Linked DNA regions of Aromatoleum aromaticum EbN1. The protein of the gene in region 1 interacts with the protein of each later gene in a pairwise test. Links are inferred from orthologs where the notes say so. Each region holds a gene or a part of one and is shown in the gene's direction. Other genes may lie near its edges.

What was found.
Region 2: the proteins of EBN1_RS14050 (region 1) and EBN1_RS18680 interact in binary tests that used the Escherichia coli proteins (3 or more experiments, as listed by UniProt). The link is inferred for Aromatoleum aromaticum EbN1 from one-to-one orthologs.
Region 3: the proteins of EBN1_RS14050 (region 1) and rlmB interact in binary tests that used the Escherichia coli proteins (3 or more experiments, as listed by UniProt). The link is inferred for Aromatoleum aromaticum EbN1 from one-to-one orthologs.

Annotation. Positions count from the first base shown.
Region 1 is NC_006513.1:2,946,017-2,949,007, reverse strand. What follows is about bases 98-2,934. They hold EBN1_RS14050 (bifunctional ADP-dependent NAD(P)H-hydrate dehydratase/NAD(P)H-hydrate epimerase), read left to right. Parts: upstream 98-681; coding sequence 682-2,187; downstream 2,188-2,934. Other genes in these bases: EBN1_RS14045 (DMT family transporter), read left to right, coding at 2,454-2,934; EBN1_RS14055 (SpoVR family protein), read left to right, coding at 98-526. In the rest of the region: more of EBN1_RS14055, read left to right, coding at 1-97; more of EBN1_RS14045, read left to right, coding at 2,935-2,991. UniProt on the Escherichia coli protein: Bifunctional enzyme that catalyzes the epimerization of the S- and R-forms of NAD(P)HX and the dehydration of the S-form of NAD(P)HX at the expense of ADP, which is converted to AMP.
Region 2 is NC_006513.1:3,910,665-3,913,675, forward strand. The notes cover bases 58-2,914. They hold EBN1_RS18680 (AAA family ATPase), read left to right. Parts: upstream 58-960; coding sequence 961-1,869; downstream 1,870-2,914. Other genes in these bases: mcrC (5-methylcytosine-specific restriction endonuclease system specificity protein McrC), read left to right, coding at 1,869-2,914. In the rest of the region: more of mcrC, read left to right, coding at 2,915-3,011. UniProt on the Escherichia coli protein: Recognizes N4- and C5-methylcytosine (and 5-hydroxy-methylcytosines) produced by a broad range of DNA methylases and appears to act against 5-methylcytosine preceded by a purine residue. Binds to DNA containing methylated cytosines; also binds to GTP.
Region 3 is NC_006513.1:730,436-733,438, reverse strand. The notes cover bases 43-2,891. They hold rlmB (23S rRNA (guanosine(2251)-2'-O)-methyltransferase RlmB), read left to right. Parts: upstream 43-1,024; coding sequence 1,025-1,759; downstream 1,760-2,891. Other genes in these bases: EBN1_RS03410 (type II secretion system protein), read right to left, coding at 2,827-2,891; EBN1_RS03415 (type II secretion system protein), read right to left, coding at 2,393-2,809; EBN1_RS03420 (general secretion pathway protein), read right to left, coding at 1,906-2,406; rnr (ribonuclease R), read left to right, coding at 43-858. In the rest of the region: more of rnr, read left to right, coding at 1-42; more of EBN1_RS03410, read right to left, coding at 2,892-3,003. UniProt on the Escherichia coli protein: Specifically methylates the ribose of guanosine 2251 in 23S rRNA.

The DNA of each region.
Region 1 (2,991 bases):
GATGTGGCAGGACATCCGCCGCATCTGTGAATCGCCGACGGAGGAGGATCGAACCTGGTTTCCGGACATCGCCGGCAGCGACTGGCGCGAAACCCTCGAATTCGCGATGAAGAACTTCAAGGACGAGAGCTTCGTTGCCCAGTACCTGTCACCGAAGGTGATCCGTGATCTCCGGCTGTTTGCGATTCTCGACGACGAGCACGAGTCCAAGCTCAAGGTGTCGGCGATACACGACGAGCGCGGTTATCGTCGCGTGCGCGAGATCCTGTCCGACCAGTACAACCTCGGCAGCCGCGAGCCGAACATCCAGGTCTGGAACGTGGATCTCAGGGGCGACCGCTCGTTGACGTTGCGCCATCAGGAATACCGGCGGCGCCCCCTTGGCGGCACCATCGACGAAGTCATGAAGCACATGGCGCGGCTGTGGGGGTTTACCGTACGCCTCGAGACGCAGCATGAGGACGGCAGCGTCGAACTCGTGCAGGAGACGAGGATCGAGAAGCGCCGCGGGCATCCGGACAACTGAGGGTCACGACGGACGGGGATCCGTAGAGAGGGGAGCGTGACGACAGCCGGCCCGGCTGCCGACCCTTTGCGACATCGCACGAATCACCCCGCTCGCATCATCGACGAATCGCCGGACGGTAGAATCGGGCCTTTCCTTCGTCCTCCGGAGACCCCATGTTCCAGCCGCCCAGTCCGATTTATCCGGTTGCCGACATCCGCGCCATCGAAGCGCACGTAGCACCGCTCGCCCAGCCGACGCTGATGGAGCGTGCCGGCCGCGCGGCGGCGGAAGAAGCCGTGCGCCTGACGCAGGACCGTACAGGACACGTGCTTATCGTGTGCGGGCCGGGCAACAACGGCGGCGACGGGCTGGTCATGGCCCGCCGGCTCCTGCAGGCCGGGCGGTCGGTGACGGTGGCGTTCGCCGAAAATCCGGACAGTCTGCCGCCCGACGCTGCGGCGGCGTTCGCGGCGTGGCGTGCAGCCGGCGGTGAAACGGTTTCGGATTTTCCCGGCGCACCGGCGAACGGCTGGGCACTCGTCGTCGACGCACTGTTCGGTATCGGCCTGCGCCGGCCGGTCGAAGGTCGCTACGCCCGCTGGATCGACACGATGAACGCGCAGCAGGCGCCGCGGCTCGCGATCGACATCCCGAGCGGCCTCGACGCCGACACCGGCGCGATCCTCGGCATGGCGTTCCAGGCGACCGCAACGCTGACCTTCATCGCGCTCAAGCCCGGGCTGCTCACGCTCGACGGGCCGGACTACGCCGGCACGGTCCACGTCCATCGGCTCGACATCGACCCCGCTGCCTGGCTTTCGCCCCCGGGATTCGAGATCCGCCCCGCAATGGTGCGGGAGTTCATGCGGCCGCGACGGCAAAACACGCACAAAGGCAGCTATGGCGACGTCGGCATCATCGGCGGGGCGCCTGGGATGACCGGCGCGGCGCTGCTCGCCGGCCGGGCGGCGCTGAAACTCGGGAGCGGCCGGGTGTATGTCGGCCTCGTCGACGATTACGCGCTCCCGGTCGACCACACCCAGCCTGAACTGATGCTGAAGCGGCCGGAACAGGTTCTCGAACAGGCCAGCGTCCTCGCGCTCGGGCCGGGCCTGGGCACCAGCGCAACTGCTCTTGCGCTGCTCGAGCGTGCGGCCCGATCCGATCGCCCCCTGCTGCTCGATGCCGACGCGCTCAACCTGCTGGCCGACGCGCCACACCTGAAAGCGCAGGTCGCCGCACGCGAGGCCCCGACCTTGCTCACCCCCCACCCCGGCGAGGCCGGTCGCCTCCTCGGCATCGGCACTCCTCGCGTGCAAGCTGACCGCATTGCCTCGGCGCTCGAACTGTCGACGCGCTTTGGCGCCGATATCGTTCTGAAAGGAGGCGGCAGCGTCATTGCGACAACGACAGGACAATGGTTCATCAACACCACCGGCCACCCGGGCATGGCGAGCGCGGGCATGGGAGACGTGCTGACCGGCCTGATCGCCAGCCTGCTCGCCCAGGGCTGGCCCGCCCGTTCGGCGCTGCTTGCAGCGGTGCATCTGCATGGCGCGGCCGCCGACCGCCTGGCCCGCGAAGGCATCGGCCCGATCGGACTGACCGCGAGCGAAGTCGCCGAAGCCGCGCGCGGCGTATTCAACGGCTGGATCGTGAAGGCTGCGCGGGGGCGCTGAAAGTCTCGTCGGGCTTGATGCGATGTCGGAAGCGCGCCCGGGCGCTGCTAGAATCGCATCGACCTGCATGACGCCGAGCTGATCATCGAATCGACGTTGAGCGCCGCAAACCTCCGATCGAAACCGTCGAATACCTCGCCTCTCGCGGTCGTCTGACTACCTTGTCGAGGCAGCGGGAATCAGGAAACCGGCGGGAAATACTGCGCGCGCTTCGACTCGGGACTTCCGGGCTTCGTCTGCCTCCACAACAATCGAGCCCCCGCCCCATGTCCGACACTCACCCTCATGCGCTGCGCAGCATTCTGCTGCTCCTCGGCGCGCTGTTCCTGTTCGTGCTCCTCGACGCCACCGCCAAACGCCTCGCCGCGACCTATCCGGTCCCGATGCTGGTGTGGTCGCGCTACGCGCTGCACTTCCTGCTGATGGTGGTGCTCCTGGCGCCGTCGATGCGGCTCAAACTCGTTACGACGAGGCGGCCGGGCCGACAGATCGTCCGCGCCACCTGTCTGCTCGCCGTGACGTTCTTCAATATCACCGCGCTGCAGGTGATGCCGTTGGCCGAGACCACCGCAATCGTCTTCGCCGCGCCGCTGATGGTCACGCTGATGGCGGGACCGCTGCTCGGCGAACGCATCGGTCCGCTGCGCTGGGTGGCCGTCGTGACCGGTTTCGTCGGCGTCCTGCTGATTGCCCGGCCCGGCGGCGCCCTGGTGGCCGAAGGTGTCGCCCTCGCCCTCGGCGCGGCGGTGAGCTACGCGGCCTACCAGATTCTCACCCGCCAGCTTTCCCCGACCGAAACCCCGG
Region 2 (3,011 bases), 960 kb from region 1 along the record:
GGGCATCGAGGCGCTCTATCGCAAGCCCAACACGTCCCGGCGCCGCCGCGGTGACGAGATCTATCCGTACCTGCTGCGGGATCTGAAGATCGAACGCCCCAACCAGGCGTGGGCCGCCGACATCACCTACATCCCGATGCGCAAGGGTTTCGTGTATCTGTTCGCCATCATCGATTGGTCCTCGCGCCGAGTGCTGGCGTGGCGGCTGTCGAACACGCTGACCACCGACTTCTGCCTCGATGCGGTGCGCGAAGCGCTGCATCGCTACGGCCGCCCGGAGATCTTCAACACCGATCAGGGATGCCAGTTCACCAGCACCGATTTCACCGACCTGCTCAAAGACAACGGCATCCAGATCAGCATGGACGGCAAGGGCTGCTGGCGCGACAACGTCTTCGTCGAGCGGCTGTGGAAGAGCGTGAAATACGAAGAGGTGTACCTCAAGGCCTATGACAGCGTCGCCGAGGCCAAGGCCCACCTGGGCGCCTACCTGCGCTTCTACAACGAACGCCGGCCGCACCGCGCTCACGACGGGCGCACCCCCGACCAGGCGTACTTCGGCGCGCTCCGCGATGAGACGCCGCTGGCGGCATGACGGCACAAAGGCTGGCTCCGTGGATTTATGGACGATGCGCTTCGCGCACCGGGCCGCTTGCCGTGGAAAAGTCTGACGACTTTCCCACCGCGCAGCCCTTCGCCCACAAGCTCCACCGAGCTCGAACCGATTTTTATAAAATATGAGAAAGTCAAAACCAACCCAGACCTCGGGCCCCCGGCCCTAACCGGCAAGGCTCCACTTATCGAACCGGATTCCCTGTCCAGACAATCGGGGCCACCTCTCTGTCTCTGGCTTCCTGGCTCTACAAAGATCCCGCCGACGAGGCTGTTCCAGCCGGTAATCTTGTCGATGATGTCGCGGAGGATCAGGCAGCTGTAGGTGAGGTTGGCGAAGCCGTCCAAGTGGCTGCGCCGATCGTTCCGTATTCGGTCGAGGACATTCTCAAGGACGGATGCTTCCTCGAGCGGCCCGAGATCGATCTGCTGCTCGATCGGCTGCGCACCAAGAAGAACTTGATCCTTCAGGGCCCTCCGGGCACGGGCAAGACCTGGCTCGCCAAGCGGCTGGCGTTTGCGTTGATGGGACAGAAGGACGACAGCAAGGTCCGCGCTGTGCAGTTCCATCCCAACCTGTCCTACGAGGACTTCGTTCGGGGCTGGCGCCCGACCGGCGAAGGCAAGTTGTCGCTGGCGGACGGCGTTTTCATGGAGGCGATCAAGGCTGCGAGCAAAGACCCGTCCGCTAGGTTTGTAGTGGTGATCGAGGAGATCAACCGTGGCAACCCGGCGCAGATCTTCGGGGAGCTGTTGACGCTGCTGGAGGCTGGGAAACGCACGCCCAACGAGGCCTTGGAACTCTGCTATCCCGATGCAGATGGCAAGCGTCGTCCCGTCCACATTCCCGAGAATCTCTATGTGGTCGGCACCATGAACATCGCCGACCGATCACTTGCGCTGGTCGATCTGGCACTGCGTCGCCGCTTTGCTTTCGTTGGACTGGAGCCGAGGTTGAGCCCTGCTTGGCGGGATTGGGTGGTCAAGGAGTGTGCTGTCGATCCAGCCCTGGTGGCGGATATCGAACGCCGAATCGCCGAGCTGAACGACCAAATCGCGGCGGATGCGCGTCTTGGTAAGCAGTTCCGGATTGGCCACAGCTATGTCACACCTGCGCATCGGCTGGAAGCAGGAGACACGAAGAACTGGTTCCGGCAGATCGTGGAGACGGAGATCGGCCCGCTGTTGGATGAATATTGGTTCGACGCGCCCGACGAAGCACAAAAGGCAATTGCACGGCTGACGCAGGGCTGGTGATGAACGCTGTCGCAGAAGAGGCAGAAGATTCGTCCGCGACTGCTGAGGGGTTCATCGGACACATTCCGGTGCGCAACATCTGGCTGCTGATGCTCTATGCCTCGGACCTGTTCCGCACTCACGGTATCGGCAAGGTCGGTCTGGAAGACAGCCCGGACGAGCTGCCAGACCTGGTCGCCGAGATTCTTGCCCATGCGGTTGAGGTTCGACAGCGTCGTCGCTTAAGTCTCGGCTATCGATCTCGTGACGCCGTGCTCAACCGCGTGCGTGGTCGCATCGATGTTCTGGCCACCGAGCGTCATCAATTGCTGGATCGGGGTTTGGTGGCATGCCGGTTCGACGAGCTCACCATCGACACCCCGCGTAATCGCTTTGTCCGTGCAGCTTTGGAATCCGTATCCAGGGTCGTGCGGAGGAAGGACGTTGCCCATCGGTGCCGGTCACTTGCAAGCGGCATGAAAGCAATGGGTGTATCTGGCGATGCGCCGACACGGGCCCAAATGAGCACAGATCGTTTTGGCCGTAACGATGTGGACGACCGGTTCATGGTGGCAGCTGCGAAGCTGGCGTTCGATCTGGCGCTTCCCACGGAGGCATCGGGCGCGAATGTGCTCTCTTTACCGGATCGTGAAGCGACCTGGGTACGTCGACTGTTCGAGCGAGCGGTGGGCGGGTTCTACGACGTGGTGTTGAGCCCACGAGGATGGCGGGTGCTGTGCGGCGGCACTATGGGCTGGCAGATTGAGCAGAAGACTGCTGGGATCGAAAAGATCCTGCCGACGATGCGAACCGATGTCGTGCTCGACCATCCGTCATCTGGACGGCGGATCGTCATCGACACTAAGTTCACGTCGATCGTGACAACTGGCTGGTACCGTGAGGAAACCCTGCGTAGCGGCTATGTGTACCAGATCTATGCCTACTTGCGTTCTCAGGTGGGGCGCGGCGAGGCGCTTGCCGATTGCGCCAGCGGGTTGTTGCTGCATCCAGCGATCGGTCAGATGGTCGACGAGACGGTGGTGATCCAAGGACACCATATTCGGTTTGCCACCGTGAATTTGACGGCGTCGCCGGCGGACATTCGATCGCAACTGCTGCGACTCTGCGAGCCAACTGCGACTCTGCGAGCCAATCCAGTCAGT
Region 3 (3,003 bases), 2.2 Mb from region 1 along the record:
ACGGTGATGCTGCGCTCGCTGCGCCAGGCGGTGTATAGCCCGGACAACGTCGGCCACTTCGGCCTCGCGTACGAGGCCTACACGCACTTCACGTCGCCGATCCGGCGCTACCCGGACCTGCTCGTGCATCGCTCGATCAAGGCCGCGCTCGAGAACCGGACGTACGAGGCCGGCGACTGGGACCAGATCGGCATGCACTGCTCGGCGACCGAGCGGCGCGCCGACGAGGCGACGCGCGACGTCGTCTCCTGGCTGAAGTGCTATTACATGCAGGACAAGGTCGGCGAGGAGTTTTCCGGCAGCGTGTCGGCGGTGGTACCCTTCGGCCTCTTCGTCGCCCTCGACGACATTTTCATCGAGGGGCTGGTGCATATCTCGGATCTGGGCAGCGACTATTTCCACTATGACGAAACGCGCCACGAACTGGCCGGCGAGCGCACCGGGGCGCGTTACCGGCTTTCCGACCGCGTACGCGTGCAACTGGTGCGGGTCGATCTGGAGACGACCAAGATCGATTTCCGCCTGATCGAAGGGCCGCAGCGGCCGACCGAACGGGTCGGCAAGACCGCCAAGGAGCGCAAGCGGACCGAGAAGGTCGAGTTCGGTCACGCAGGCGAAGCAGCGGAAGTCGCCGAGGTCGCGACCGCGCTCGTCGATGCGCCGGCTGCCCCGCGGGCAGGACGCGGACGCAAGCAGGTCGCCGCGCTGTTCCAGCCTCCCGTAACGGTCACGCCTGACCAGCAGGCGGCCGCGCCGCAAGAGGGGGTCGCCAGGAAGCCTCGCAAGGCAAGGCCGGCCGGCGAACCGGCTACCGATAAACCCGCAACAGGCAAAAAGAAAGGCACCGCCCGTGGCTGACAAGCCCTCAAGCAAGCAACGCCCGATCCACACGACTGCAGCTGGCCGGCGCCCGGCGCATCAGCGAGGCGCCGGCTTCGGCGCAGACAGCCGCAGCCCGGTCCGAACTCGCGGGGAACCCGACGGGGGTGATGCTCCCGAGGCGCCTGCCGCCCGTGAAGGCCGGGTGGAATCGCGACTGATCTACGGTTTCCATGCCGTACTCGGCAAGCTCAGACGCGACCCGGAGTCGGTGTTCGAGCTTTACCTGTCCGCACAGCGCACCGATGCGCGCGCGAAAGACGTCGTGCGGCTCGCCGAGTCGCAGAACGTGCGCCTGATCCAGGCGGAGGCGGAGCGTCTCGATGGCATGGTCGGCACGCGCCGCCACCAGGGAGTCGTCGCGCGCGTCGATGCGAAGAGCCGCGAGCTGAAGCTTGCCGACGTCCTCGAAGTGCTCGAGGAAAACGCGCTGATCCTGGTGCTCGACGGCGTGCAGGACCCGCACAACCTCGGCGCCTGCCTGCGCGTCGCGGACGCGGTGGGCGCGCACGCGGTGGTGGCGCCGAAGGACCGCGCAGTCGGCCTCAATGCGACCGCAATCAAGGTCGCCAGCGGCGCGGCGGACAGCGTGCCATACGTCACCGTGACGAATCTCGCCCGCGCGCTGCGCGAAATGCAGGAAGCGGGCATCTGGGTCGTCGGCGCGGCCGGCGAGGCGGAGAAATCGGTGTACGAAGTCGACCAGAAAGGGCCGGTCGCGTGGGTTCTCGGCGCCGAAGGCGACGGCCTGCGCAGGCTCACGCGCGAGACCTGCGATGAACTCGCGCGCATCCCGATGCTCGGCACCGTCGAGAGCCTGAACGTCTCGGTCGCCAGCGGCATCTGCCTGTTCGAGGCGCGGCGCCAGCGTGGCAGCTGAGCCCGCCAGGCGCGAGACCGCGGGACAGCCGGACGAACGGGATTCCCGTTTCACGCAGCTTGCCCGCGTCGCATTGCAGCAAGGTGCTTCCGCAATTGCCCGTGTGCGCTACGGCCGAGGCGCCGCCGCGGCCGTCGGAGCTCTCGTCACAGGCTCTCCGCCGCCGGCAGCGCATCGCTCGCGCTGATCGGTTCAGCCGGCCGAAAGATCCATTCGTCGTAGCGCGCCGCACTGGCCGCGGCGGGGCCCAGCTCGGGTGGCAGATCGGCCTTGCGGATCGGTTCGCCGGTCGCCCGGCTGTGAATGCCGACGATCGCCTGGCCTTCCCGCACCAGTCCCCAGTCCGGGCGTGCGGTCAGCGGGTCGCGGTAGATGCGCCGCAGATGGCGTCTGACGGTCGGGAAGCGTCGATCTTCGACAAGTTCCTCGAGGCTCGTCGGCCACGCCGGAGCACCCGGCGAGTCGGCATGGTAGCGGCCGATCGCGCGGGCGATCTCGCTGCCGATGAAGAGGAGTTCGGCCTCGCGTTCGCGCGCCACCACTTTCTGCCACACGACTCCGACTTCGGCTGCGAACAATCCCAGCGCAGCGGCGGCAAACAGCACCAGGAGATAGGTGTAGCCGCGCTCGCGCCTACCAGTCCGCATAATTTCCGCCATCGGACGCCTGTCCCGCGGCGCCGCTGCGAATATCCCAGACACCTTCGTTTTCGCCGTCGCCATCGGGTGGCGCCAGGAGCTTCCACGTCGCGTCGGATTCGGTGATCGGGTCCTTTGGCACCGCGCGCAGGTAGCGCCGGCTCACCAGGTCGTCCAGATTCTGCGGATAGATCCCGGTATCGGCGCGGTACTTGTCGATAGCGTCGCGAACGACCGCGAGAGACTGGCGCAGCGTCGCTTCGCGCACCCGGTCCAGATGGTCGAAATAGCGCGGAGCCGCAATCGACAGCAGGGTCGCGATGATCGCCATCACCACCAACAGTTCGATGAGCGTGAAACCGGCTGGCCGGGACGGGCCGCGGGAAACGTTCGGGGAGCGACGCTCAGTCATGTCCGGTCCGGATATCTCTACCATTCGCGGTACGGAACACCGTTCAGCCCGACTCGTCGTGACAGCGAATGAATGTCGAAGACGTCCTCGCCTTCGGCCGGCGTCTCGGGCGGGCTCGCATAACTGCGAAGGCCCCAGGTGCGTTCGGCGGGCACGCTCGGGTCGGTGAAGAACGGATCGCGCGGAATGCGCCG